3 regions of the Mesorhizobium sp. M1A.T.Ca.IN.004.03.1.1 genome follow, and region 2 is predicted to be linked to each of the others. Evidence: predicted binding sites of a transcription regulator. Region 2 holds the regulator's gene; each other region holds the start of a gene.

Evidence for each region. Region 2 encodes HrcA, which represses chaperone genes, less so after heat shock. Its sites were predicted from a motif close to GTTAGCACTCNCNNNNNGNGAGTGCTAAC; they were not measured.
Region 1: a site for HrcA is predicted at 3,697-3,725, ahead of groES (co-chaperone GroES). Genes of this name have one in related genera too.
Region 3: a site for HrcA is predicted at 5,946-5,974, ahead of groES (co-chaperone GroES). Genes of this name have one in related genera too.

Annotation. Positions count from the first base shown of each region.
Region 1 covers NZ_RZTV01000003.1:387,599-397,243, reverse strand. The annotation lists gene EOD29_RS12280 (LysR family transcriptional regulator) at 74-973, opposite strand; gene EOD29_RS12275 (SDR family oxidoreductase) at 1,080-1,841, shown strand; gene EOD29_RS12270 (hypothetical protein) at 1,838-2,689, opposite strand; gene EOD29_RS12265 (methyltransferase domain-containing protein) at 2,763-3,395, shown strand; gene groES (co-chaperone GroES) at 3,787-4,083, shown strand; gene groL (chaperonin GroEL) at 4,153-5,805, shown strand; gene EOD29_RS12250 (LysE family translocator) at 6,240-6,851, opposite strand; gene EOD29_RS12245 (YkgJ family cysteine cluster protein) at 7,007-7,447, opposite strand; gene EOD29_RS12240 (SRPBCC domain-containing protein) at 7,643-8,425, opposite strand; gene EOD29_RS12235 (metalloregulator ArsR/SmtB family transcription factor) at 8,422-8,742, opposite strand; gene EOD29_RS12230 (CsbD family protein) at 8,884-9,063, shown strand; gene EOD29_RS12225 (CsbD family protein) at 9,230-9,409, shown strand; gene EOD29_RS12220 (metallophosphoesterase) at 9,539-9,645, opposite strand, start outside.
Region 2 covers NZ_RZTV01000005.1:323,830-333,474, reverse strand. The annotation lists gene cysK (cysteine synthase A) at 1-576, opposite strand, end outside; gene EOD29_RS18725 (LysE family translocator) at 765-1,382, opposite strand; gene EOD29_RS18720 (sorbosone dehydrogenase family protein) at 1,495-2,844, opposite strand; gene EOD29_RS18715 (hypothetical protein) at 2,955-3,152, opposite strand; gene hrcA (heat-inducible transcriptional repressor HrcA) at 3,184-4,266, opposite strand; gene rph (ribonuclease PH) at 4,449-5,165, shown strand; gene EOD29_RS18700 (VOC family protein) at 5,248-5,658, shown strand; gene rdgB (RdgB/HAM1 family non-canonical purine NTP pyrophosphatase) at 5,659-6,336, shown strand; gene hemW (radical SAM family heme chaperone HemW) at 6,333-7,511, shown strand; gene EOD29_RS18685 (low molecular weight protein tyrosine phosphatase family protein) at 7,508-7,819, shown strand; gene EOD29_RS18680 (hypothetical protein) at 7,915-8,103, opposite strand; gene EOD29_RS18675 (hypothetical protein) at 8,111-8,308, opposite strand; gene rsmI (16S rRNA (cytidine(1402)-2'-O)-methyltransferase) at 8,462-9,358, shown strand; gene EOD29_RS18665 (YraN family protein) at 9,351-9,645, shown strand, end outside.
Region 3 covers NZ_RZTV01000003.1:58,101-67,745, reverse strand. The annotation lists gene EOD29_RS37845 (serine hydrolase) at 1-655, opposite strand, end outside; gene EOD29_RS10445 (serine hydrolase domain-containing protein) at 601-1,371, opposite strand; gene EOD29_RS10440 (hypothetical protein) at 1,962-2,855, shown strand; gene EOD29_RS10435 (hypothetical protein) at 2,897-4,324, opposite strand; gene EOD29_RS10430 (Hsp20/alpha crystallin family protein) at 4,696-5,205, opposite strand; gene EOD29_RS10425 (Hsp20 family protein) at 5,295-5,771, opposite strand; gene groES (co-chaperone GroES) at 6,120-6,434, shown strand; gene groL (chaperonin GroEL) at 6,487-8,115, shown strand; gene htpG (molecular chaperone HtpG) at 8,387-9,645, shown strand, end outside.

The DNA.
Region 1 (9,645 bases), on a different contig from region 2:
CGCGCGTCGCTTCGCTCCTTGCTCCGCCCTAGGATGACGACCGCTGGATACGATCCCCTCCGCGATTGCCAACTTACCCCGCATCCAGCTTCGGCCCCAGGATCTCCACCAGCCAATCGACAAACACCCTGACCCGTGGCGACAACTGCCGGCTCGGCGGATAGAGCACCGAGATCGGCGTGGGCGTCGGCGGAAAATCGGGTAGCACTTCGACCAGCCGGCCTGCCTCGAGGTCGTCCGCATATCGGAGCCTTGGCGCCTGGAACAGCCCGAAGCCCAGCCGGACCAGCGCAGCACTCGTGTCCGAATTGGCGACCGTGACCCGCGACGGCAGGACGATCTCGCGAACCATGCCGTCGACGGTGAATTCCAGCGGCATCACCTGCCTCGTGCGCGACGACACGAAGCCGATCATCATGTGCCCAGCCAAGTCGTCCGGCGTGCGCGGCACGCCGTGGCGTTCGAGATAGGCGGGGCTGGCCACGGTGATTTCGCGCGCGATGCCGAGACGCCGCACGATCATGTCGCTGTCGGGAAGCGTGCCGGCCCGGATGACGCAATCGACGCCTTCACGCACGAGGTCGACGAGGCGGTCGCCTTCGCCGATATGCACGGTCAGGCCCGGATATCGGGCGAGCAGCGCCGGCAGTTCCGGCAGCAGGAAGGTGCGCGCCATATGGCCGTTGACGTCGACGCTGAGGCGCCCACGCACCTCATGCGCGCCGAAGCCGCCCTCGGCATCCTCGATGTCGGCGAGGATGCCGATGCAACGCTGGTAATAGGCTTCACCGTCGAGCGTGGTGGTGACGTGGCGCGTGGTGCGACGCAGCAGCTGCACGCCCAACCGCTCCTCCAACTGCTTAATCGCGGCGGTGGCGCTGGAGCGCGGCAGGCCGAGATCGGCAGCGGCCGCCGTGAAGCTGCGCCGTTCCACGACGCGGGTGAAGAGCCGCATGCTGTCGAACCTGTCCATCGCGGATTGTTCGCAAATCTTGAATAGAGTTGGCAATCCATGCCAGATTATATCGGTCATTCGCGCGAGTATATGGATCACCATCGCCAAGACGGAGATTTTCACCATGACCACTCGCGCCATTGCCCTCATCACCGGCGGCAGCCGCGGCCTCGGCCGCAACACAGCGCTCAACCTCGCCCGCAAGGGCGTCGACGTCATCCTCACCTACCGCTCGCGCGCCGACGAGGCGAAGGCGGCGATCGCCGAGATCGAGGCCGCAGGCGGCCGCGCCGCGGCGCTCGAGCTCGACACCGGCGCCGTTACCACCTTCCCGGCTTTCGTCGCGGCATTGAGAAAGACGCTTCAGGGAACCTGGCAGCGCGACCGCTTCGATTATCTCGTCAACAATGCCGGGACCGGCCTGCGCAAGCCGATCGCCGAGACGACGGAAGAGGAATTCGACACGCTGATGAACATCCATCTCAAAGGCGTGTTCTTCCTAACCCAGGCGCTGCTGCCGCTGATCAACGATGGCGGCCGCATCGTCAACGTGTCGAGCGGGCTGGCGCGCTTCTCGGTTCCGGGCTCGGCCGCCTATGCGATGATGAAGGGCGGCATCGAGGTGTTCACGCGCTACCTCGCCAAGGAGCTCAGCCAGCGCCGCATCACCGCCAACACCGTGGCGCCCGGCGCCATCGCCACCGACTTCAACGGCGGCCATGTGCGCGACGACGCCGAGATCAACCGCGTCGTGGCTGGCATGACGGCGCTCGGCCGCGCCGGCGTCGCCGACGATATCGGGCCGATGATCGCCTCGCTGCTGTCGGAGGACAATCGCTGGGTCAACGCCCAGCGCATCGAGGTCTCGGGCGGCATGAATATCTAAGCGTGTTGGCGGATCAACCCTTCGAAGCCGTCGGCAAGATTGGCATTGCCCGCGGCGATGAAGCTCGACAGATTGCGGGCGCGTCCAGGCGTTTTGTTGGCATCGAGCAGCACCGCCCTGCCCTCATGCATGACGAAATCGAACTTTCCGTAGTCGAAGCCCAGCTTGCGCCTTAGCGCGCGAAGCTCGTCCGGCACCGGAACCGCCTCGCGACGGATCGTGTCGTCGCCCTTGACCAGGCTCTGCGGCGAGACATGGCGTGTACAGCGCTCGCGCTCACCGCAGAACAGCCAGAAACGGGCGGCAAAGCCATCCGGCTCAGGCTCGGGAATGAATTTTTCCACAATGAGGTCCTCGCGTCCGAACAGCTCGGCCGGAACGTCGGCGAGCGAGGCATGGATCTGGTATTGGTCGAAAGATTCGACGCCGGGAAACGGCATCGGCTTGCCGGCGCGCCGCGCGCGCCGATTCAGTTGCTGTTCCGGCGTTCCCCGATGGTTGAGGCTGCTCTTGATGATAACCTGCCCCTTCCAGCCGTCGTCCTTGCCGACGACGGCTCCGCTGATGCGGCGCTTGGAAATGTCGGCGGCGCCGAGATTGAGGCAGAAGCGAAAGGCGCGGGCATACTCGACATAATCGGGCGACGTTACGGTCGCATCGACATGCAGCACCGCGATATCGGCGGCCGGCTTCGCCGACGTGCCGCTGAGGACCTGCACCGAATGGCCGCGGCGCTTCAGTTCCTCCAGCAGATCGAAGAGCATGTACGGGCTGTCCCGGCGCCATAGCAGCCCGCGCCGGCTTTGGAAGCGGTCGAACTCATGCGTGATGACGGCGATGCGTGCCATTGTTCCCCACTTGGCCTATCAAGCGTCGTCCACTATTCGATCGGATGCAACGCGCTACCGGGCTGGGGTTTGCATGACCGAGCATTGGAATGCAATTCGCAAACATTGGCAGTTGCTCGGCTCACCCCTGCGGCCGCCGGCGGAGGTTATCGAAACCTACGATCGCGAGCTCGGCCTTGCCCCGTCGGATGTCGTGATGCTCGGCGTGACACCCGAGCTCGCCGGGCTCGGCGCCACGATGACGGCGGTCGACGAGTCTTCGGACATGATTGCCGGCATCTGGCCGGGCGACACCGATACGCGCAAGGCGGTGCAGGGCGACTGGTTCGATCTGCCGTTCGCCGATGCAAGCGTCGAGGCGCTGATCGGCGACGGATGTCTCTCGGTCATCGGCGCCGCCGGCCTCAGGCGCACGCTATTTGCGTCGATCGCGCGCGCGCTCAAGTCCGACGGCCGCGCCGGCATCAGGCTTTACGCCTCTCCCGCAACGCCGGACGACCCGAAGGATGTCCGCGCTCTGGCACTAAGCGGCGGCGTCTCGACTTTCCATGAGCTCAAATGGCGCGTGGCCATGACCGCGATCGGCGACGCGCCGGATTACACGATCCCGGTCAAAGCCATCCTCGAACACTTCGACAGGGCGTTCCCGATCGCGAGGAGCTGTCGGCCCGAACCGGATGGGAACTGCCGGTCATCGGAACCATAGACGTCTACCGGGACTCGTCCGCCGTCTACAGTTTCGCCCCCGCGGCAGCGCTCATCGAGGAAGCCCGGACCTTCTTCGACGATCTCCGGCTGGCCTCTAGCGGCACATACGGTCTTGCCGAACGCTGCCCGTTGCTGGTGTTGCGCTCGCCGAAGCGCCCGGACTAAACGGGCTGGATTGCTCGCCCACGCTTCGCGCAGCCACCGCATTTCCGCCCAGGGCTCCGCCAGAGAAAAATTGCGCTGTTGCCCCTCCCCGCGCGCCTTGACTCTCGCAAGCCACCAGCCTATCTCAGCGCCACGTTAGCACTCGCCCTAAGTGAGTGCTAACTTATATCCGGCCTCGCCGGATGGAGGAACAGTTCTCACCGTTCTCATTCGAGGAAGACAACATGGCAAAGTCCAAGTTCCGCCCGCTTCATGACCGCGTGGTCGTTCGCCGGGTCGAATCCGAATCCAAGACCGCCGGCGGGATCATCATCCCGGATACGGCGAAGGAGAAGCCGCAGGAAGGCGAGATCATCGCCGTCGGCTCCGGCGCCCGCGACGAAAGCGGCAAGCTCGTGCCGCTGGACGTCAAGGCCGGCGACCGCATCCTGTTCGGCAAGTGGTCCGGCACCGAAGTCAAGCTCAATGGCGAGGACCTTCTGATCATGAAGGAATCCGACATCATGGGCATCATCGGCTGAACATCGGCCTCACCGTCAACTGAATCTTGAATCTGCGGGTTCGACCCGAACCCCTGCCAGGAGCTTACAATGGCTGCAAAAGACGTAAAGTTTTCCCGTGATGCCCGCGAGCGCATGCTGCGCGGCGTCAACATCCTCGCCGACGCGGTGAAGGTCACCCTCGGTCCGAAGGGCCGCAACGTCGTCATCGACAAGTCGTTCGGCGCCCCGCGCATCACCAAGGACGGCGTCACCGTCGCCAAGGAGATCGAGCTCGAGGACAAGTTCGAGAACATGGGCGCGCAGATGGTGCGTGAGGTCGCCTCGAAGACCAACGACATCGCCGGCGACGGCACGACCACCGCGACCGTTCTCGCCCAGGCCATCGTCCAGGAAGGCAACAAGGCCGTTGCCGCCGGCATGAACCCGATGGATCTGAAGCGCGGCATCGACCTCGCCGTCACCGAAGTCGTTACCGCTCTCGGCAAGGCTGCCAAGAAGATCAAGACCTCCGAGGAAGTCGCCCAGGTCGGCACGATCTCGGCCAATGGCGACGAGTCGGTCGGCAAGATGATCGCGGAAGCGATGCAGAAGGTCGGCAACGAAGGCGTCATCACCGTCGAGGAAGCCAAGACCGCCGAGACCGAGCTGGAAGTCGTCGAAGGCATGCAGTTCGACCGCGGCTATCTCTCGCCCTACTTCGTCACCAACGCCGACAAGATGGTCGCCGATCTGGAAGACGCCTACATCCTGCTGCACGAGAAGAAGCTCTCCAACCTGCAGGCCATGCTGCCGGTCCTGGAAGCCGTCGTTCAGACCTCGAAGCCGCTGCTCATCATCTCGGAAGACGTCGAAGGCGAGGCTCTGGCCACGCTGGTCGTCAACAAGCTGCGCGGCGGCCTGAAGATCGCCGCCGTCAAGGCTCCGGGCTTCGGCGACCGCCGCAAGGCCATGCTGGAAGACATCGCTATCCTGACCGGTGGCCAGGTCATCTCGGAAGACCTCGGCATCAAGCTCGAGAATGTCGGCCTCAACATGCTCGGCCGCGCCAAGAAGGTGTCGATCTCCAAGGAGAACACCACCATCGTCGACGGCGCCGGCAAGAAGGCCGAGATCCAGGGCCGCGTTGCCCAGATCAAGCAGCAGATCGAGGAGACCACCTCGGACTACGACAAGGAGAAGCTGCAGGAGCGTCTGGCCAAGCTCGCGGGCGGCGTCGCGGTGATCCGCGTCGGCGGCGCGACCGAGGTCGAGGTCAAGGAAAAGAAGGACCGCGTTGACGACGCTCTGAACGCGACCCGCGCGGCCGTTGAAGAAGGCATCGTCCCCGGCGGCGGCGTCGCGCTGCTGCGCGCTTCGCACGCCGTCAAGGCGACCGGCGTCAATGCCGACCAGGCCGCGGGCATCGCCATCGTTCGTCGCGCGCTGCAGGCTCCGGCCCGCCAGATCGCGGCCAACGCCGGTGCCGAGGCTTCGATCGTTGCCGGCAAGATCCTCGAGAACAGGGCTGCGACCTACGGCTTCAACGCCCAGACCGGCGAATATGGCGACATGATCGGCATGGGCATCGTCGACCCGGTCAAGGTCGTTCGCACCGCTCTCCAGGACGCGGCCTCGGTCGCCGGCCTGCTGGTCACCACCGAAGCCATGATCGCCGAGGCTCCGAAGAAGGAAGCCGCCGGCGGTATGCCGGGCGGCATGCCTGGCGGCGGCATGGGCGGCATGGGCGGCATGGACTTCTAAGAAGTCCATAAAGCACGCCCATCAACTAACATTGCTCAAGCCCGCAAGCGGGCTTGAGTGGCGGCATGGATTTCTAAGAAGTCCGGTCCCATAGCGAAGATGGAAAGGGCGGCAGACATGTCGCCCTTTTTGTTTGGCATGCGGCAGCCGGTCCAAAAGCGGGCTTCCATACTGTTGCGATTGGAGAAGGCCTGCGCAATAGCCGATCTCCCCTCTTGAAGGGGAGATGCCCGGCAGGGCAGAGGGGGGCCCGCGCATAAGGCTCCGGCGACGACTCCCTTGCAACGAGAGGCGCTGGCGCTCCAACGCGCGGCGACCCCCTCTGTCGCCTTCGGCGACATCTCCCCCTCAAGGAGGGAGATCAGCAGCGCCAGCGCTCGGCCATCCCTGCGTCAATTCGTGTCGCGGACGGGCGATAGGGATAGACAGTTCGCTTACCGATCCGCGAGCGCCAGCTTGGCTCCCAGCATGACGAAGGCGCCGGCGAAAGTGCGGCGCATCCAGGTCAGCACCATCGGCCGCGACACGACATGGCTGCGCACCGAAGCCGCGAACACGCCGTAGACGACGAAGACAAGGAAGGTCATCAGCATGAAGACGCCGGACAGTTCCAGCATCCTGGCGAAAGCGTGCGGCTCCGTGGTGCTGACGAATTGCGGCAGGAAGGCGAAGAAGAAGATTGACAGTTTTGGGTTCAAGATGTTGACCAGGATGCCGGAGGTGATCACCTTTCGGACAGAGCGTGGCGCGGCGTTCTGATCGAGAGCAAGACCGCCCTTCTCCTTCAGCGTGTTCCAGGCCATGTAGAGCAGATAGGCGACGCCCAGATATTTCAGAGTCTCGAAGGCGACGGCGCTTGTGTGCAGCACCGCCGCAAGGCCGGTGATGGCCGCCGCCATGTGCGGGATGATGCCCAGCGTGCAGCCGAAAGCGGCGATGATCGCGGCGCGAGCGCCGCGCGAGAGGCCGGCGCTCAGCGTGTAGAGAACGCCAGTGCCGGGCGAAGCGACGATAATCAGCGACGTCAACAGGAATTCGATGCTCATGGTTTCCTCCACGGCCTGCCCGGCGCGGAAGGTATCGGGAGGTGTGGAGGCAGGCAAGCCGGTGGAGAGCGCAGTCTTCGCCTCGTGGGGAGACGGCCGGCAGCCCAGAGGGAGGTGCGAAGGAACGCCGATCTCTCAGTTCTTTTGCGGCAAACCTATTCGGGCGTACGATTGAAGCTAGACGGATAAGCTGGCGGGACAGCGCCCCCCTCTGCCCTGCCGGGCATCTCCCCCACTTGGGGGGAGATTGGCAGTTCCACCGCCAGCCCATGGGCCGCCCTTGCCATCAGGCAGTCGTCGCCGCCGGGCATGCAGGCGCGGCAGACATGCGGGCGGGCTTCGTAAATCGCGCAGGCCGTCTGCTTGCCCACCCCGCCACGAAGCGCGGCGCAGCGGCCGTCCTCGCAGCGCATGCCTGACAGGTCGGTCGCGACCAGCTCGTCGGGGATGCGGTCGAGCTCGGCATCCTCTTCGGTCGAAAAGCGCGGCCAGTCCGCCGAATAGGCGCAGCAGGCGCCGCAGCTCTGGCAGTCGAAGGCGGCTGATGCGTCAAGCAGGGTCGGGCAGGGTCGGTCGTGCGGCAAGGCTATCCTCATGCTGGCAAGTGCCTTTAGCACGGAGCCGGGAAATGCGTCGCATCCGGCCGAGCAAAAAATTTTGTTTTGCCGGGAACCCTTTTGCCGGCTGGCGGTTTTGTCCCTGTTATCGGCAGTTCACGAGTATCGAGAAAAGCTGATAACAAAAGACGCCTCCCGCGCCCTGAAAAGCGCGAGAGGCGTTTTCCATTCGCCTTACATGATCGTGCTCATCATCGGCAGGATTTCATAGCGGAAGCCGCGGCCGGAACGCGCCACCGGGTCGCCTTCGGTAACCGCCCTGGCGTCGGCTTCCGTGCCGACCTGCAGGATCAGAAGCCCCCACGGTCCGGCTGGATCGGCGACTGGGCCGGCAATCATCATTCTGCCTTCACGAAGCAGGCCGCGCAGATAGTCGGCATGCGCATTCATCAGCGCCCTCTCCTCCTCCGTCAGGGTGAAGGCGAAATCCGGACGCGGCGGAATCAGCCGGCAATGGAAGACCGAAGGCGACCTGGCAGCCGTCTCCTTGGCAAGGAATTCGTCCAACCAGCCCAGAACGCGCTCCCAACCGGAACCGTGATCGCGGCAGGAGTCCCGTCGCGACCCGAAGCCGTCATGGCGCAGCGTCAGCCGGGTGCCGTTCTCGACGGCTTCGAGCGTATAGGTGACGGTGGTGAGGTTATCGCCGTCCCAGGGCGCCTTCCAGGTCATCACCAGACGATGCGGCGGCTCGACCTCGAGATACTCGCCGGCGACATGGAAGTCCTGCCCGTCCGCGCCCTTGCCTTCCGAGCGCCAGGCGCCGCCCGGCCGGACATCGGCCGTGTGCTTCGTCGTCCGGTACATGTTGTCGGCGCCCCACCAGAGCGGGATCTGGTCCTCAGCGGTAATGGCGCGGAAGACGCGCTCCGGCGGCACGGCGATCGTCACCGTGGCAAGGATGGTACCGGCGGAAATGTCGGCGATCGCGCGCGGCTTGTCTTGGATGGCCATCATTCATTCTCCAGGTAGGATTTGAGATTGCCGAGGCTGTGCTGCCAGAAGTCTCGGTAAGGCAGGATCCAGTCGGCGACATCCTTCAATTCCGCCGGCTCCAGCCGGTAGACTCGCTCGCGGCCCTGCCGCTGCTCGGAAACGACGTTGAGCTCGCGCAGTATCCTCAGATGCTTGGAAATGGCCGGCCGACTCTGCGAGAAGGCGGACGCCAGTTCGTTGACCGGCGCGGGGCCCTGCCGCAGCCGGTCGAGGATGGCGCGCCGCGTCGGATCGGCGATGGCGCGGAAGACGGAACGGTCGTGCTCAGCCTGCGGCATAATGCGTATCCATTTGGTTACATATTATGCCGAATTCGGTCGCCGGTCAATTATCCTCGACCGGTGTGCTTTGGCGCAACGGAACCGCGAAGCACTCCGGCCCGTTTCTCCTCGCGAATTGGATCTCCGGGAGATGCGGAGATGGTGAACATGGACCAAATAGTGGGCTTGGCGAAGCAGATCAAAGGTTCGATCCGGCAAGCCATAGGCAAGGCCGCCGGCAACCGGCCGATGGAAATCAGGGGCATGGCGGACAAGTCGGCAGGCCAGGTGCAGAAGGCCTGTGGCGACATGAAAGCCATGCTCAAAAAAGCGATGTGACCAGCAGGCCCCGCGGTCAGATCTCGAACGCCCGGCACGGGCTGTCCGTCATGCCGACAGCGGCGTGATGCGGCAGGCCGCACGGAACTCAAACATTGCCCGTTCGTTGTCGTGGCGGATGCGGTTGGCGCATCCCGCTCCTATTCCAGGCCCAGGAGATGCGGATATGGTGAACAGGCATCAAGTTGCCGGCATCGCCAAGCAGGTAAAAGGCAGGCTGAAGCAGGCGGCCGGCAAGGCCACCGGCAGCCGGCGCTTGCAGGTGGAAGGCATGTCCGAAAGAATCGCCGGCAGGGTGCGCAAGGCCTATGGCGACGTGAAGGACAAGGCTCGCAAGGCGCTCTGACTCCATACGCCGCGAGGCAATGGCCGACCCGCGCGCCGGCCTGTTCGTCTTTGAGCGCCGACGGCGTCAACACCGCAGAACAGCTCGAACAACAGGCCTGGACAACTCTACCCGGCGTGCTTTCTCCCTTCAGGTGGCCCAGCTTTTGGTGAAGGCGTTGGTCAAAACGACCTCGCCATGGTCGCCGGCCGCCTCAGCCAGGACGACGTCCATGTGGTCATCGGTCACCCGCGCCA
Region 2 (9,645 bases):
GCCGGCCACGAAGATGTCGACCTCGCCATTGGTGTCGTTCCAGACCTCCTCCGCCGTGGTGCGGCGGTGGATTTCCGGATTGGCCGGATTCTCGAACTGCTGCGGGATGATGGCGTTGGGCAGCGTGGCGGCAAGCTCGTCGGCCTTGGCGATGGCGCCCTTCATGCCTTTCGGGCCTTCGGTGAGCACCAATTCGGCACCGAGCAGCGCCAGCATCTTGCGACGTTCGACCGACATTGTCTCCGGCATGGTGAGGATCAGCTTGTAACCCTTGGCGGCGGCGGCGAAGGCCAGCGCGATGCCGGTGTTGCCGGAGGTCGGTTCGATCAGCGTGGTCTTGCCCGGCGCAATCTTGCCGGCCTCCTCCAGCGCCTCGATCATCGAGACGCCGATGCGGTCCTTGACCGAGGCGATCGGGTTGAAGAATTCAAGCTTAGCCAGCAGGTTGGCGACGACGCCCTTCTCCTTGGCGAACTTATCCAGCCGCACCAGCGGCGTGTCTCCAATCGTCTCGGTGATCGAGTTGAAGATGCGGCCGCGGCCGGGGACGCGCGCGGAGGTGACGGGCTTGTTCATTGGTTTCGCTCCCAAGGCAAAGGCATAGGCATACAGAATAAGGCTTTCAGCCGCGCAAGATAGGCTGTCCGCCGAAAATATCCGAGTGGGGCGGCTGCTGAAAACCTCCCCGCGCCGGAAATGCATTTTTTGGATCGGCCCGTTTTGGGGACGCCTTCCCCGAAATGGGGGCCGGTTGAGAATGCGGCCTATTGACGGGCCGCGATGGCGGCTGCCGCTCCCATCATGAAGCCGGCGGCGGTGCGGTTCAGCACCTTGAGCGCGCGCGGCGACTTCAGGAACCAGCGCGCCTTGGCAGCCAGCGTCAGATAGGGGACCAGCACCACGAACAGGACGACAACGGTCAGCGCGACAAGGATGCCGTAGTCGGCCGGCGTGATCGTCTTCAGGTCGACGATGGTCGGCGTGATGGCGAGATAGAAGATCATCGTCTTCGGGTTGCCGAGCGTCACCGTCAGCCCGGCGATGAAGCTCGACGCCAGGCCGCTTCTGCCCTTGCGCGCCTCGACCGTCTCGGGCGAGATGCCGCTCGTCCAGAAGCGCCAGGCAAGGAAGGCGAGATAAGCGACCCCCGCCCATTTGATGGCGAGGAAGACCATGCCGAAGGTCTGGGCGACGAAGGCGAGGCCGAGCACGACGGCAGTGAGGTAGGTAATGTCGCCGAGCATGAGACCGAACGACATAGCGAGCGACGAACGGAAGCCGGAGCCGAGCGCGCGGGCAACAAGCGCCGTCACGCCGGGGCCCGGAATGGCGGCGGCGACGCCGAGGGCGGCGCTGTAGGCGAGAAATCCTGTCAGTGTCATGGCTTGAACCCAGCGCTATCCCGAGATCGGGATCCAGAGCGGCGGCCTTTTACCACGGCGTCGGGGCGGCGTTAATTGCCTTGCGGCCGGATTCGGTTGCACCAGCGCCGCTTCAGGACCGGCCGTCGCCGTAGGTGACGCGCCATATCGTGCCGTTGCCGTCCTCGGTCAGGATCAGCGAACCATCCTTCGCCACCGCGACACCGACCGGCCGGCCCCAGACCGCATCGTCGGCAATGACGAAGCCGGTGGCGAAATCCTCATATTCGCCGGTCGGCTTGCCGTCCTTGAACTTCAGCCGCACCACCTTGTAGCCGGTGCGGACATTGCGGTTCCACGAGCCGTGCAGGGTGACGAAGGCGTCGCCCTTGTAGTCGGCCGGGAAGTTGCCGCCCTCATAAAAGGCGATGTTGAGCGGCGCCGAATGTGCCTGGATCAGCACGTCCGGCACCGTGACCTTGCCGGCGAGATCGGGCCGCGCGCCTTTGTGGCGCGGATCCTCGTTGTCGCCGATATAGTACCAGGGCCAGCCATAGAAGGCTCCCTCCTTGACGGCGGTCGCATATTCGAAAGGCACGTTGTCGCCGAGCTCATCGCGTTCGTTGACGGCGCACCAGAGCGCGCCCGTGGCCGGCTGCACCGTCATGCCCGAGCAGTTGCGCAGGCCGGTGGCGACCATCCTGCGGTTCTTGCCGTCAGGATCGAAAGCGAGCACATCCGCTCGGCCTTCCTCCGCGCCCCAGGTAGCGCCGAGCGGTGCCGATCTCGCCCATTCTTCGACGCCGCCCTTCGGCCTCGCTCCCATGCCCTCCGCGGTATTCGAGCCCGAGCCGACCGAGAGATAGAGCGTTTTGCCGTCGGGCGAAAAAGCGATGTCGCGCGTCCAATGATGGCTCGACGGGATGTCCGAGACGATCGTTTCGGGCTCGCCGGAAGCTTTGAGGTCGCCGTCGCGATAGGCAAAGCGGACGACGCTGTTGCTGTTGGCGACATAGACCCATTGCGGCTTGTCGCCCGGCGGATAGAAGGCGATGCCGTAGGGCCGGGTCAGGCCTTTGGCAAAGACCGACTTCTCGGCCGGCTTGGCGCTGCCTTCGGCCAGTCGATAGACGCGGACCTGGTTCGCCCTGCTGTCGGCGACGAAGAGATCGCCGTTCGGCGCCGTGCGCACGACACGCGGGCTGCTGATGCCCGAAGCCACCAGCTCGGCCGAAAAGCCGGGTGGAAGGGCTGGATTGGCATCCTCGGGGCGATCGGTGACACCGCCGCCGTTCGAGGCGGATTCGGCGACATTCGGCTTCGGGAGATCGTCGGGCCTGATGAGGCGCCGCACGCCGGGCCGGTCGGCCTTCCAGTCACCGAAGGCCTTTTTGCCGGTGAGCAGGGGCTGGTCGGCCTGCTGCGCTACGGCGCCGGAGACCAGGAGCAAGGCGAGGGCGGCAAGGCCGGCAATGCGTATCATGCTGTTCTCCGTTATTCGCCAACGTGCATCAGCAACCAGACAGCGAATATCGGGCAGGCTCTCCAAAAGAGAAGCCGGGCATGCAAATTTTGACGGGAAGCGTCGGCAGTTCAGCTCTCTTCGATATCCAGATCGTCGTCGAGCTGCTTTTCCAGCGCGACCAGATCGGCCGGCAGCGGCAGGCCCATGGCGCGCATTTCCCTGAGCTTCTCGCGCAGTAGCTCCTGGATCTCGTGATCGTCTTCCGGCTGGTTCACCATCTCCTCGAGCAGCAGGCTGATCTGGGCCTTGAACGATTCCAGCGCCATTTCCACCCTCCTTGCGACGTTTCCCGCTTGCCTATCTCAGCATGCGCGAAATCAACTGGGCCGTATAGTCGACCATCGGGACGATGCGGGCATAGTTCAATCGCGTCGGGCCGATGACGCCGAGCGCGCCGACGACGCGCGCATCCTTGTCGCGATAGGGCGCGACCACGAGCGACGAACCGGACAGCGAAAACAACTTGTTCTCCGAGCCGATGAAGATGCGCACGCCCGGACCTTCCTCGGCGAGGTCGAGGAGCTGCAGCAGTCCGTCCTGCGTTTCCAGATCCTCGAACAGATGGCGCAGCAATTCGAGATCGGCCTGGGCGGTGACGTTTTCCAGAAGATTGGCGCGGCCGCGCACGATGAGGCGCGCCGGCAGGCCGCTTTCGGCGCCGGCCCAGACCGCGAGGCCCTTCTCGACCAGCTCCTGCGACAGCGTGTCGAGAGCCGCCCTGGTCTCGTCCTTGATGCGCGCGATCTCGACCCGGGCCTCGGCCAGCGTGCGGCCGCGGATATGGGCGTTGAGGAAGTTCGAGGCCTCGTGCAGCTGCGAGACGGTGATACCGGCCGGCAGGTCGACAACGCGGTTCTCGACATCGCCGCTCTGCGACACCAGGACGGCGAGCGCCTTGGTGGGTTCCAACTGAATGAACTCGATGTGCTTCAGAGCCACCTCGTTCTTGGCGGCGAGCACCAGGCCGGCGCCGCGCGACATGCCGGAGAGCATCTGGCTGGCCTCGGTCAGCATATGCTCCAGCGTGGCGCCCGAGCCCGAGGCACGCACCTGCGCCTCGATGACGCGACGCTCGTCGTCCGACAGATCGCCGAGCTCCATGAAGGCATCGACGAAGAAGCGCAGGCCGGTCTGGGTCGGCAGGCGGCCGGCCGAGATGTGCGGCGCGTAGATCAGCCCCAGATGCTCGAGGTCGCTCATCACGTTGCGGATGGTGGCCGGTGACAGCGACGACGGCAGGATGCGCGACAGGCTGCGCGAGCCGACCGGCTCGCCGTCGCGCAGATAGGAATCGACGATCCGCCGGAAGATGTCGCGCGAGCGCATGTCGAGCGACTGAAGCACGGGCGGCTGCGATGCGGGATCGACTGCCTTGTTCATTCCAGCGAAAAAACCTCCTATCGAAAGATATAGACTTAAGCCTCCCTGGCGCAACCCGGGGGCATTTTCGCTTGCGCCGTTTTCTTGGCGCCCCGTTTCCTTGGCGCCCTTTTCCTTTGCGCCATCCGCCGCATGCGTCTACAAGCCGCCGACGAATCCAAAACCATAGGAAAGAAGGCCGAATGCGCCCCTCCAAACGCCAGCCCGACGAAATGCGCGCCATCTCCTTCGAGCGCGGCGTCTCCAAGCATGCCGAAGGCTCGTGCCTGGTGAAGTTCGGCGACACGCATGTGCTGTGCACGGCGAGCCTGGAGGAAAAGGTGCCGGCCTGGATGCGCAATTCCGGCAAGGGCTGGGTTACGGCCGAATACGGCATGCTGCCGCGCTCGACGGGCGAGCGGATGCGCCGCGAGGCTTCCGCCGGCAAGCAGGGCGGCCGCACGCTGGAGATCCAGCGGCTGATCGGTCGTTCGTTGCGCGCCGTTGTCGACCTGCAGGCGCTGGGCGAACAGCAGATCACCGTCGACTGCGACGTTATCCAGGCCGACGGCGGCACCCGCACCGCCTCGATCACCGGCGGCTGGGTGGCGCTCTATGACTGCCTGCGCTGGATGGAAGCGCGCCAGATGGCCAGCGTTTCCAAGGTGCTCAAGGACCATGTCGCGGCGATCTCCTGCGGCATCCATGACGGACAGCCGGTCATCGATCTCGATTATCTCGAGGATTCCTCGGCTGGCACCGACGCCAATTTCGTCATGACCGGCAAGGGCGGCATCGTCGAGATCCAGGGCACGGCGGAAGGCGAGCCCTTCTCCGAAGAGCAGTTTTCGGCACTGATGGGACTGGCCAAGAAGGGTATTTCTCGGCTGGTCAGCCTGCAGCAGATGGCGGTGGCGTAGGGTCACCGATGAGGTCGACGATCCTTCGCATCCCCCTCTGGCCTGCCGGCCATCTGCCCGACAGGGCAGAGGGGGGTGCTTCGTGACTCCCTCCGCGATTCTGGAATCCGCGCTCTACGTCACAGATCTAACCGCTGCCGAAGCCTTCTACCGCGACATCCTCGGCCTGGATCCGCTGGGCAAGGTCGAAGGTCGCCACGTCTTCTTCCGCTGCGGCAACGGCGTGCTGCTCATCTTCAATGCCGAGGCGACGAAAATTCCGCCGGCGCCCGACGCCAGGCTGAAGGTGCCGCCGCACGGCACGGTCGGCGAAGGGCATCTTTGCTTCACCGCGACTGCGGCCCAGATCGCCCAATGGCGCAAGCATTTGGCGGCCAAGAACATCGCCATCGAAAGCGATTTCGAGTGGCCGCAGGGCGGACATTCGATCTATATCCGCGACCCTTCGGGCAATTCGATCGAGTTCGCCGAACCAAGGATCTGGGGTCTCTGAATGCATTCTTTGAACGGACAAAAGATCGTCGTCGCCAGCCACAATGAAGGCAAGCTGCGCGAATTCGCCGACTTGATGGCCCCGTTCGGCTTCGAGGCGAAGTCGGCCAAGGATTACGGCCTGCCGGAACCGGACGAGACCGGCACGACCTTCGAGGAGAATGCCTATATCAAGGCCTATGCCGCCGCCAAGGCCACCGGCCTGCCGGCGCTGTCGGACGATTCGGGGCTCTGCGTCGACGCGCTCGACGGGGCGCCCGGCGTCTACACCGCCAACTGGGCCGAGACGGCGGACGGCACACGCGATTTCGGCATGGCCATGCAGCGCACCGAAGTGGCGCTGCAGGAGGTCGGCGCGACCGAGCCGGCGCAGCGCACCGGCCGTTTCGTCGCCGTCATCTGCCTCGCCTTTCCCGATGGCGAGGCCGAATATTACCGCGGCGAGGCCGAAGGCACGCTGGTCTGGCCGCCGCGCGGCACGCTCGGCTTCGGCTACGATCCGGTGTTCCTGCCCAACGGCTTCGCCAAGACTTTTGGCGAGATGAGCGCCGAGCAAAAGCATGGCTGGAAGCCCGGCCAGGCAACAGCCCTGTCGCACCGCGCCCGCGCCTTCCAGAAGTTTGCCCAGGCCCGCTTGGATTTGGCGCGGCTGGATCTGGCGCGGCTCAGGTCAAAATGATCGGAACAGGCCAGACCATGCCGCTCGACCGCAGCCCCGGCTTCGGCGTCTATATCCATTGGCCGTTCTGCGCGGCCAAATGCCCTTACTGCGACTTCAACAGCCACGTTCGCCACCAGCCGGTCGACCACGAGCGTTTTGCGCGGGCCTTCGAGACGGAGCTCAAGACGATGCGCGCCCGCACCGGGCCGCGCGAGGTGACCAGCGTCTTCCTCGGCGGCGGCACGCCGTCGCTGATGAAGCCGGAAACGGTGTCAGCGGTTCTGGAAGCCGTAGCGAAGAACTGGACGGTGCCTGCCGGGATCGAGGTGACGCTGGAGGCCAACCCGTCCTCGGTCGAGGCGGAGCGCTTCCGCGGTTATCGGGCGGCCGGCGTCAACCGTGTCTCGCTCGGCGTGCAGGCGCTGAACGACAAGGACCTGCGCTTCCTCGGCCGGCTGCACAATGTCGAGGAGGCGCTGCACGCCATCGGGCTGGCGCGGGAAATCTTTCCGCGGCTCTCCTTCGACCTGATCTATGCGCGGCCCGGCCAGACGCCGGAGGCTTGGGCTTTAGAGCTTGAGGAAGCGATCGGGCACGCCGCCGACCACCTGTCGCTCTATCAGCTCACGATCGAGGAGGGCACGCCGTTCCATGCACTCCACTCAGCGCGAAAATTCGTCCTGCCCGACAACGACCATGCCGCCGACCTCTACGCGCTGACGCAGGAGGTGACCGCGGCGCACGGGCTTCCGGCCTACGAAATCTCCAACCACGCGCGGCCGGGCGCGGAAAGCCGGCACAACCTGACTTATTGGCGCTACGGCGAATATGTCGGCGTCGGACCCGGCGCGCATGGCCGCTTCGTCGAGAACGGCCGCCGTACCGTGACGGTCGCGGAAAAGATGCCTGAGACCTGGGCCAACCTGGTCGAAGCCAGGGGCCATGGCGTCACCGGCGGCGAGGTGCTGACGCGCGCCGAAGAAGCCGACGAGTTCCTATTGATGGGGCTGCGGCTGGCCGAAGGCATCGACCTCCAGCGCTACGAGACGCTTGCCGGGCGTAGTCTGGCGAGCGACCGATTGTCGGTGCTGCAGGAAGAGGGGCTGGTGGCGCCGGTCGGCAACGCCCGCCTCCGCGCCACGACCGCCGGCATGATCGTGCTCGATGCGGTGGTGGCAGACCTCGCGCGGTGAAAAAGGTTCTCTTCGTCTGCAGCCAGAACCGCCTGCGCAGCCCCACCGCCGAGCAGGTGTTTTCCAGGCGCCGCGACCTCGAGGTCGCATCGGCCGGCACCAATCACGACGCGGACAACCCGCTGACGCATGAACTGGTCGCGTGGGCCGAGATCATCTTCGTCATGGAGAAGGCGCATCGCGTCAAGCTGCAGAAGAAGTTCCGGTCAAGCCTGATCCGGGCACGGGTGATCTGCCTCGACATCCCGGACAACTATGCGTTCATGGATCCGGAACTGGTGCGGCTGCTCGAGGCGAAGGGTCACTAACTATCTGGGCTGAATGGCGTCAGGCGCCAAGCATGGCGCTTCGCTCCTCGCTCCGCCTGGGATGAGGCGAGAGATCGCGAAGGGTCGCAGCTGCTCTAGGCGTCGTGCTTCTGACGCTGCTTCCCGCGATCCTTTTCCGCATGCGCGTCGCCGGAACGGCCCTGCTTCAGATCGGTCTTGTCGCGGCGGTTCCCGTGCTGGGCGGCGATCGGATGGGAAGGAATGCCCTCGCGGGCGGTCTTGCTTTCGAGTCGTGTGATGAAAATGTCGAAGCGATTGGGCATCGTCCGGTCAGTGCTCCGTCGTGCTTTCGGTTTCGGTCGAGGCGTCTTGAACCGCGGGGCTTGGAAGCGGCTTCATCGCTTCCTTGTCCTTTGTCCTGGCGGAGGGTTCCCGATCCTCCGAACCGGCAACCTTCTCCGATCCGGCAAAGCGCTTGCAGCCCGAATAATAGGGCGTGAAAGCGTCTTGAATGATCAGGCTGTCCATCCTGTCCTCCTCCTCGGGAATCAGGGGTAAAATCCGCCTTATCCGGTTTGGTTCCGCATCGTGGCAAAGGCATGGCGATTCCCTTGCATCGCCATCACGTTTTGCAACCGCAGATCAGCCGTGGCAAACAGTGGCGCGTGGGGAGGGCCTCAATTGACCGGCGACAAACGCAGCTATGTAATCGGGCAGACCGAAATTGCGGCGCGGCCGCTGGAGCCGGCGCTCTATCTGGTGGCGACGCCGATTGGCAATCTCGCCGATGTCACGCTGCGTGCGCTGGAGACGCTGGCCGGCGCCGACATCGTTGCCTGCGAGGACACCCGCGTCTCGCGCGTGCTGCTCGAACGCTACGGCATTCGCCGGCGCACCACGGCCTATCACGAGCACAATGCAGCCGAGGCCGGGCCGAAGCTGATCGAGTCGCTCGCTGCCGGACAAAGCGTGGCGCTGATCTCGGATGCCGGCACGCCGCTGGTTTCCGATCCCGGCTACCGGCTGGTCGGCGAGGCGCTGGAGCGCGGCATCCGCGTTATTCCGGTGCCCGGACCGTCGGCGGCGCTTGCCGCGCTGACCGCTTCCGGCCTGCCTTCCGACACCTTTCTGTTCGCCGGCTTCTTGCCGGCCAAGGCGGGCCAGAGGCTCACCAAGCTCGAAAGCTTCAGGCAGGTGCCGGCGACGCTCATCTTCTATGAATCGCCGCGCCGGCTGGCCGAGACGCTTGCTGCGATGGCGCAAGCGCTTGGCGGAGCGCGCAAAGCGGCGATTGGCCGCGAGCTCACCAAGGCGTTCGAGGAGATGCGAACGGGAACGCTCGGAGAGCTCGCCGATCACCACGCGGCGGCCGAGACGCCCAAGGGCGAAATCGTGGTCTGCGTCGGCCCGCCGGAGGCGGCCGAGGACCAGCCGGCCGACATCGACCGGCTGCTGTTGTCTTTAGCCGCCGAAATGCCGGCCTCCAAGGCGGCGGCGGAAGCGGCGAAGATGACCGGCGGCCAGAAACAGGCGCTCTATCGCCGGCTGATCGAGCTGAAGGCGGACGGCGGTGGCTGAGCGCACCGTCGGTCATCGGCGAAAAGCCTATCGGCGCGGCCATCGCGGCGAATGGCTGGCGGCGTTGGCGCTGATGCTGAAGGGCTATCGCATCCTTGCGCGCCGCCATCGCACAAAGCTCGGCGAGATCGACCTGATCGCCAGGCGCGGCGACCTGGTGCTGTTCGTCGAGGTCAAGGCGCGGCGCACGCTGATGGAGGCGATGGAAGCGATCGCCCACGCCTCGGAACGGCGCATCGAGGGTGCCGCCGACCTCTGGCTGTCGCGCCAGCCGGACTATGGCCGGC
Region 3 (9,645 bases), on a different contig from region 2:
AATGCGTCAGCGAATAGGACCGCGCTCCGGCCGGTCCGACCTCGAGCACAAGGCCGTCGCCCGCGCTCGACACGGTCACGCCGCCGATGAAGTCATTGCCGTAGCGGCCGGAATAGGCGCTGGCCGGCCGGGCCGGCCTTGGCGGAGACGGAGGCGCGGCATATTCGGCCTTGGCCGCGGCGATCGCCGGACCCAGCATCCCGGCATAGATTCCGTCCCAGGCCTCGACCCAGTCCTTTTCGACTTTTCCGTCGAAGACCAGATCGGCAAAGCTGTCGGACAACCCTTCCGGGACACCGGTCGGGAAGGCATTCGTAAGGATAACGATGCCAAGCTTCTCCTGCGGAAACAGCGTCGCCACCGTACGCGCGCCGACGCTGAAGGCGCCTGCATGGCCCCAGCTCAGGCCGTGCCGGCCGAAGTCAATATTCCAGCCGAGGCCATAGAAAGACTCGCCTCCGGTTACCGGATTGCGGCCGAGCGCCATCTGAGGCAGATGCGTCTGTCGCAGCGCATCGGAAGCAATCAGCATCCGGCCGGCATAGACCCCGTCGCCGAGCACCAGGCGCATCCATTGCATGAGATCGCGCGCGCTGGAATTTACGCCGCCGCCGGCGCCTGAGGATCGACATTGCGCTTGACCTTTGCGGCCCAGACGCCGTCGATCTTGACATGCAGCGCGGCGCGATTGGCGCGGCTGATGAAGTCCGCGTGACGGGAGCTGGTCGCGGCCATTCCAAGCGGGCGGTAGAGCTTTTCCTCCGCGACCGTCTCCCAGGGCTTGCCTGTCGGCTTCGCGGCCGCCACGGCACCCTCGGTCAGCCCGAAATTGCTGTAGGAATAGCCGGCGCGAAAGCTCGACGATGGCGACACAAAGCGGAGGCGGCGAAGGATTTCGGCGCGGTCGTAGCCGATGCCCTCAAGGTCGTCTCCGGCAGTGCCGGGAAGGCCGCTGCGATGCGTGAAAAGATCGCGGATGGTGAGTTCGCCGGTGGGATAGGGATCGGCAAGGCGGAAGGCCGGATCGAGATCGGCGATCTTCGAATCCCAGGATACCACCCCGTCGCTGACCAGCGCGGCCACGACGGTAGCCGAGATCGGCTTCGAAAGGGAGGCGATCTGGAACACCGTGTCGGCGTCGACCGGCTCCGGTCTGCCGGCTTCGCGATGCCCGAAACCCTTGAGGAAGATCACCTTGTCGTCATGCACGACGCCGATGGCAAGGCCGGGGACGGCACCATCGGCGACGGCGGCTTGCGCCAGCGCTTCGAGCTTCGGCAAGGCGGCGGCGATGCGCGCGGGCGTGACGGGATCGGCCGATGCCGCGTGCGGCCAAAGCGCCAGTCCGGCGATGAAGGCCAAAACCGTCAAATGACAGAGATCCCGACCAAGCCGCATCGCGCGCCCTTCCCTGCATTCACCCTAAGATTGTACAGGCCGGCACCGGCCTGGCCAAGCCCTGCGCCGCCCTGATCATCCTCCCAATCGACTGGTGTGGCGCCGGGTGCGTCCCTCACCTCTGGGCCTGCGCCCGCCTTAGAAGATCCGGCCGTCCCCGACATCATGGCTGTGCTCTGGACACGAAAGCTTGCGTTCCTTCGCGCCCCCCTCTGTCCTGCCGGACATCTCTCCCACTTGGGGGGAGATCAGATGTGGCGCCGGCTTTCGCCAATCATCGACGGTGCAAAGGGAGAGCCGTCAGCGGAACTGCCAATCTCTCCCCTCGTGGGGGAGATGTCCGGCAGGACAGAGGGGGGCGCCGTAGAGCGCAACTGTCGCGGCGTGCCTCACCTCCTCGCCGACATCGAGCGGCAAGATCCAGCGGTTCCTGCTGAGGAAGGCGGAGGTAGAGAAGCGAAACGCCGGATATTAAATTCGGGTTCTCCCCGGGATTCCGCCACGTAAAAGCCGCCAAGTCAGGCGAAGGCCCCAAGGGCTTTGGTTTGAATTGGGGTTATAGCATGCGGCTGGTCTGGGCGTTTTTGTTCGCGCTGGCGAGCGGCGTGGTTTTCGCGGCATCGCCGGAGGACGACTATATCGCCGCGCGCGACAAGGCGATTTCCGACATCGCGGCGCAGGAGAGCTCGAACGCGGAAGTGGAGGCGCTCGATGGCGCCAACACCAAGGCGCTGGCCGATCTGGAAAAGCGTCTTTCCGCCATTCTCGGCCCGCTTGCGGTCAAGGACTTTCCGGCAACCGGCACGATCAATCTGCAGAGCCTGAGCGCCTCCGATATTGGCTTCGGCATGCTGGACGGGCTGCGCTACGCCAAGAGCGATACCGGCCCGAGCATCGTCGCGACGACCCGCGGGTTGGTCGAGCGCTGGCTGCGGTCCAAGGCTGACGAGGACGATGAAGGCCTGCGGCTGCCCGCCGGCATCGAGGAGGCGCTCAAGCTAGACTCCTTCTATACGCAGGCGATCGGCAGCGACGCCGCATTCGTGAAGACGCTCGACTTTTCACTGAAGAAGCCCGAAGGCGCCGATATCGCCGTCGCGCGGCTCGGCGGCTGGACGCAGGATGTCGGACCGATCTACGACCAGCAGGTCGTCGTCGCGGTCGTCAAGGGCGACCGCGTCCTGATCGCCGAGGCGCCCGCGTCCCCGCCCGTGCCGAAGATCGCGGCCTGCGAGGCGCTTTGGACCGCGGCGGACGCGGCTGCCCAGAAATTTCAGCAGGCCTATCAGAACTCGGACCTGAAGGACCAGCAGGCCTATGATTCCGCCAACGCCGCCTGGGAAAAAGGCGACGGCGATTATCGCGCCTGCATGGGCGAGCGCCTGCCGGGCGATCCGGGCTTCCCGGCACTGCTTGCCGAGGCCCAGCAGCTTGCTGACCGGATGACCGGCAAGTAGGCCCAGAGCGGTGAAGCGCTGAGCTGGCTAGACACCCTTCCTCAGCTCGCGGCAGCTCTCATGTTGCGCCGGCGCCTGGCGGTGGGTCGCGCCGGCTCCACGATATGCCCGTTGGTGACATGCCCATTCGTCACGGGCACAACATCCTGCCGGGCCCGGGCGTCCGTCACCCTGTGCAGCCGCTCATAAGGCAGCAGCTCCTTGATGCGGGCATTCAGCGTCTCGACCTCGGCGCGCAGGTCCTCGCATTCCTGTTTCTGGATATCGAGCTGGATCTGCTCCGACGCCTGCTGCAGCGATAGCTGCGAGAGGTTGGTACTGATCACCGACAAATTCTTCTTGTCCAATTCGCTCTCGTTCCTGAGAACGGCAAGCTTCTCTTCCGCGATCTGCCGCTCGGTCACGGCGTCATTCAACTGCGCCCTCAGTCCTGTCGCCTCGGCGACCGCATCGGTCTTGTCGATGGAGGCCTGCTCGAGCCGCGATTGCAGCTCCTGGATTTCGGAGCGCAAGCCGCGCAGCTCCGCCCGGCTCCGCGCCAGCTCCGCCGCGCCATCGCTTTCGGCAATGCGGGCGGCTTCGGCTGCCTCGGCAAGCTTGGCCTGCGTCGTCTCCAACGATTTCTGCAGCCGGGCCTCCTCCTTCTCGTGGCTGCCGAGCTGGGCCATAAGTTCGGCAATCCGCGTGGCTTCGTTGGCGTGGGTCGCCGCGAACTCGTCGAATTTGTGCCGGGCCTCGGCCTCGCGCTTTTGCGCCTGCTCCAGCTCGATCGAAAGCCCGACCTGCTTCTCGCGCAGCAGCTTGTTCTCGACAGCGCGCCTGTCGGCTTCGACGGTCTTGGCCGTCAGGCTCTTGACGATCTCACCGAACTCAGCCTCGCGCCTGGCGCTCTCATTGCCCATCTCGACCATTTCGAGCCGCACCGCTGCAAGCGCCTCGCGCAGCGACTCCCTGTCCTGGACGAGACTTGCCTCGCGCTGCTGCCAGGCCTCGGCCGCGCCGTCGCGTTCGCGCTGCTTGCGCGTAGCGTCAAGCAATTGTTCCGACAAGGCCTTGTGTTCGGCGCCCAGAGCGGCGTTCTCCAGCTCCAACTCATTGGCGCGCAGCGCATCGCGATGCAGGGCGTTCAGGATATCGCGCGTCATGTGGTGCGCTGTGGCGATCTCGGCCAGCCTTGACCCGATCTCCTCCAGATGACCCTGTCCGTCGCGGAAGAGTCCGGAAACGGCTTCCAAGGCGGCCAACCGTGTCTGGGTGTGCGGCGTCAGCCGGGAGGCGGAAGCCTCGGACTGAGTCTCGCCCGGCGGATCCTCCTCGCTTGCCGCCAGGTCGGCGGCAGAATCGTATCCCGGGGACGTCTCTTCGTCAGCCGAAAGACATTCTTCGAAAGCCTCTGCCAGATCCGACTGGAGCTCTTGAAATTCCTTGTCTACGTCCTCGGCCCGTTTGATCAGGGATTTGAAATTCATAACGGCACACCTCTTACGCTCACACCCGCCGTATTACTTAACGAATTGCTAATCTAGCCCTTAACGTTCCGTACGGGAAGCCTGACCAAAAGAAGGAAGGAATTAAGGTTATCGCGGATTTCCAGAGGCTTGCGCGGTGTTCCGTCAGCGGCATCTGCGCTCAGCGCGGTAAACGGTTAGAATGGCCTGCGTCGGCCGCACGTCATCGAGCCGCAAGCGAGCACCTGGCGCCCGCTGCGGGCGGATCACTCGTTGGAAGGGGAGCCACGCTCCAGCCAGCACCTACGCCAGCGTTGGCCGTTCCATCTAGCGCCGAGGTTCCGTCATGCCGCAGGGGCCGGACCCGTCGGTCCAACCCCTGCATCCAGGCATCAGCTCTTGATTTCGATACGCTTGGCCTGCGACTGCGCCTTCGCGGTCTTGGGCAGCATTACCGTCAGCACGCCGTTCTTGAAGCGGGCATCGATCTTGTCTTCTTCGATCTCGTAGCCCAGCGGGATTCGACGCTCGAAGCGGCCATAGATGCGCTCGGAGAACTGCCGCTCCTTGTCCTCCGTCTCGGAGCGCTTTTCACCCTTCAGCGTCAGCACGCCATCATCAAGCAGCACCTCGATGTCCTTCTCGTCCAGGCCCGGGACTTCGGCCGCCACCTTGATCTCCTTCTCGTTGTCGGAGATCTCAACGCTCGGCCAGCCGGCACCAAAGGCTGATACGCCGCCTAGGGACGGCAAGCCGGAACCGAAGCCCCGGAAGACGTCATCGAACAGCCGATTCACCTCGCGATGCAGCGACAGGAAAGGATCGCGTTCGCCGTCGCGGAAGACACTTGGAACCTGGTTACCATTGTTTCGGCCCCAGGGAATCAGATCACGAACACTCATTTTTTCCTCCTTTCTGTTCATCCGGAAGACAAGGCCCACAAGCGCCGGGAACATCACCCGGCGCTTGGCGCAAAGCGCGGCGAGAAGGCTCAGGCCGCCTTGTTGTCGGCCTCGATTTTCTTTGTCGCGGCCTTTGGCGATGATTTGTCCGCCGTGATCTCGATCCGGCGCGGCTTCATTTCTTCCGGGATCTCGCGTTTGAGGTCGATTGTCAGCAGGCCGTTGACGAGGCTCGCATCGACGACCTTGACGTGATCGGCAAGCTCGAAGCGACGCTGGAATGCGCGGCCGGCAATGCCGCGATGCAGGTACTCGCCGTTGTCCTCGCCTGCCTTTTGGCCAGAAACCATCAGCATGTTCTGCTCCTGGGTAATGGCCAGTTCGTCCTGGCTGAAGCCTGCCAGGGCCATGGTGATGCGGTAGTCGTCCTCGCCGCCCTTGGCGATATCGTAGGGCGGCCAGTTGTCAGCGGTTTCGATGCGGCTTGCGGTCTCGAGCGCGTTCAGCATTCGATCGAAGCCGATGCTCGACCGGAACAGGGGAGAAAAGTCGAAACTGGTTCTCATAGCTACATCCTCCATTGAGCAACATAGATACGAGGAGCGCCAAGGCAGCGGCGCTCCTTGACCTTGCCGGCCACATCAGGCGCCGGCAGGTTCGATTTGGGAATTGATTCCTTTGCCGTCAAGAGGTCCGGGGCGCGCCCGTCAAAGCTGCATAATTACCTTTGTTTTCACGGCGCTAGCACTCGGCTGTTGCGAGTGCCAAAAAATTTCTTGCGGCCTCTTGAAACCGGCGCGTGCAAAACCAAATCCACATGCGCGAGGCCGAAAGGATCGCGAGCCCCGCTCCGGTCCCTTCCGGTCCGGAGTGGAGGAACCTCTCAAAATCTGTTTGTCCCGAAGGAGAACGATATGAAGTTCCATCCATTGCATGACCGCGTTCTGGTCCGCCGCGTCGAGGCCGAGGAGAAGACGGCCGGCGGCATCATCATCCCGGACACGGCGAAGGAGAAGCCGCAGGAAGGCGAGATTATCGCCGTCGGTTCCGGCGCGCGCGACGAGAGCGGCAAGCTCATTCCCCTCGACGTCAAAGTCGGCGACCGCATCCTGTTCGGCAAGTGGTCCGGCACCGAGATCAAGCTCAACGGTGAAGACCTGCTCATTATGAAGGAAAGCGACGTGATGGGTGTGGTCGAGCAGACATCGGCGTTGGGAAAAGCGGCTTGAACCGGCCCAAACCGATCGGTCAATGAAAGGTGCCTGCTGAAGGAGTGTTCCAATGGCTGCCAAGGAAGTGAAATTCCATTCCGACGCCCGCGACCGCATGTTGCGCGGCGTCAACATCCTCGCCGACGCGGTGAAGGTCACGCTCGGCCCTAAGGGCCGCAATGTCGTCATCGACAAGTCGTTCGGCGCTCCGCGCATCACCAAGGACGGCGTCACTGTCGCCAAGGAGATCGAGCTCGAGGACAAGTTCGAGAACATGGGCGCGCAGATGGTGCGCGAGGTCGCCTCGAAAACCAGCGATATCGCCGGCGACGGCACGACCACCGCGACCGTTCTCGCCCAGGCCATCGTCAGGGAAGGTGCCAAGGCCGTTGCCGCCGGCATGAATCCCATGGATCTGAAGCGCGGCATCGACAAAGCCGTCGAGGCTATTGTTCAGGAGTTGAAGACCAACGCCCGCAAGGTGACCAGAAATGACGAGATCGCCCAGGTCGGCACGATTTCGGCCAATGGTGATGCCGAGATCGGCCGTTTCCTTGCTGAGGCGATGCAGAAGGTCGGCAACGAGGGCGTCATCACCGTCGAGGAAGCCAAGACCGCCGACACCGAGCTGGAAGTGGTCGAAGGCATGCAGTTCGATCGCGGTTATCTCTCGCCTTACTTCATCACCAATCAGGATAAGATGCGCGTCGAGCTCGAAGAGCCCTATGTGCTGATCCACGAGAAGAAGCTTTCCAACCTGCAGGCGCTGCTGCCGGTTCTGGAGGCGGTGGTTCAGTCGGCGAAGCCCCTGCTCATCATCGCGGAGGATGTCGAGGGCGAGGCGCTCGCGACGCTGGTGGTCAACAAGCTGCGCGGCGGCCTGAAGGTTGCGGCCGTCAAGGCTCCGGGCTTCGGCGACCGCCGCAAGGCCATGCTGGAGGACATCGCCATCCTCACCGGCGGCACCGCTATCAGCGAGGATCTCGGCATCAAGCTTGAGAACGTCACGCTGGAGATGCTCGGCCGCACCAAGAAAGTGGTGGTCGAGAAGGAGAACACCACGATCGTCGATGGCGCCGGCAAGAAGGAGGAGATCCAGGGCCGCGTCGCGCAGATCAAGGCGCAAATCGAGGAGACCACCTCGGACTACGATCGCGAGAAGCTGCAGGAGCGTCTGGCCAAGCTCGCCGGCGGCGTGGCTGTGATCCGCGTCGGCGGTTCGACGGAGGTCGAGGTCAGGGAGCGCAAGGACCGCGTCGACGATGCCATGCATGCGACGCGCGCGGCGGTCGAGGAAGGCATTCTTCCGGGCGGCGGCGTGGCGCTGCTCAGGGCCGCCAATGCGCTCGACGCGGTGGCTGCCGACAACCCCGACCAGAGATACGGCGTCGACATCGTGCGGCGCGCCATCGAGGCGCCGGCGCGTCAGATCGCCGAGAACAGCGGGGCGGAAGGCTCGATCATCGTCGGCAAGCTGCGCGAGAAGACCGATTTCGCCTATGGCTGGAACGCCCAGACCGGCGAATATGGCGATCTTTTCAGCCAGGGCGTTATCGATCCGGCCAAGGTCGTGCGCACCGCGCTGCAGGATGCAGCCTCGATCGCCGGCCTGCTCGTCACCACCGAGGCGATGGTCGCCGAGAAGCCGAAGAAAGAAGCGGCACCCGCCATGCCCGCCGGCGCCGGCATGGACTTCTAGGACGCTGGGGAGGCGCGGCGCCGACACAGCCAATCTCCCCCGACAGGGTTCAATTGGGGGAGATTGGTCGGCAGGGCAAAAGGGAGCGCGAGGGAAACGGCACCCTTCTGAATTGACAAGAACCGGAAAAGCGAGAAAGCACTCCGCGACAGATCGGCTGGCGGGACGCGCCCCCTTTGTCCTGTCGGACATCTCCCCTCATCGGCGGAGATCGGCAGCTTCGACACGCCGCGGCGCGACGGGCCAGAGTTGCTATGTGGGAAGATTCTGAATGACGACGGATACCAAGACGACGGAAACCAGGACATTCGAGGCGGATGTCTCGCGGCTGCTGCACATGATGGTGCATTCGGTCTATTCGGACCGGGACGTCTTCCTGCGCGAGCTGATCTCCAACGGCGCGGACGCGTGCGAGAAGCTGCGCTTCGAAGCGATCACCCGTCCCGAGCTGCTGGGCGAGGACGCAAAGCCGCGCATCACCATTTCGGCCGACCCCGACAACAAGCAGCTTGCCGTCGAGGACAACGGCATCGGCATGGGCCGCGAGGAGATGGCCGAGGCTCTGGGCACCATCGCACGCTCCGGCACCCGTGCCTTCATCGAGCGCGTCGAGGCCGGCAAGGCGACTGAGGACTCGCAACTCATCGGCCAGTTCGGCGTCGGCTTCTACTCCGCTTTCATGGTGGCCGATCATGTCGATGTCATCAGCCGGCAGGCCGGCAGCGAGGAAGCCTGGCGCTGGTCTTCCGACGGCAAGGGCACCTACGAGATCGCTCCCGTGCCGCTTGCGGCAGCTCCCAGGCGCGGCACGCGCGTCGTGCTGCATCTGATGGACGATGCGAGTTCCTACACCACGCCTTACCGGCTCGAAGGGCTGGCGAAGTCGCAGTCCGGCCACGTGCCGGTGCCGATCACGCTTGTTGAGAAGCCGGGCGCCGAGCCGCGCGATGTCGCCGACGGCACGGCGCTCTGGGTGAGGCCGAAGAGCGACATAAAGCCCGAGGAATATACCGACTTCTACCGCAGCATCGCCGGCCAGTATGACGAGCCGGCCGCCACCATCCACTTCCGCGCCGAGGGTCGGCACGAATACAGCGCGCTTGCCTTCGTGCCGGGCTCGCGTCCGTTCGATCTCTTCGACCAGGACCGCAAGGATCGTATGAAGCTCTACGTGCGGCGCGTCTTCATCACCGACGATGCCGACGTGTTGCCGCGCTATCTGCGCTTCGTGCGCGGCCTGGTCGATTCCGCCGATCTGCCGCTCAACGTCTCGCGCGAGATGATCCAGGAAAGCCCGCTGCTCGCCGCGATCCGCAAGGGTGTCACCAACCGCGTCCTCGGCGATCTTGGCAAACTCGCCGATAACGATGCCGAGGCCTACGCCAAGATCTGGGAGAATTTCGGCGTCGTGCTCAAGGAAGGCATCTACGAGGACTACGAGCGGCGCGAGCAGCTGCTGAAGCTCGCCCGCTTCCGCTCGACCGCTTCCGGCGAGACGCTGCGCAGCCTGGCCGATTATGTCGCCGCGAT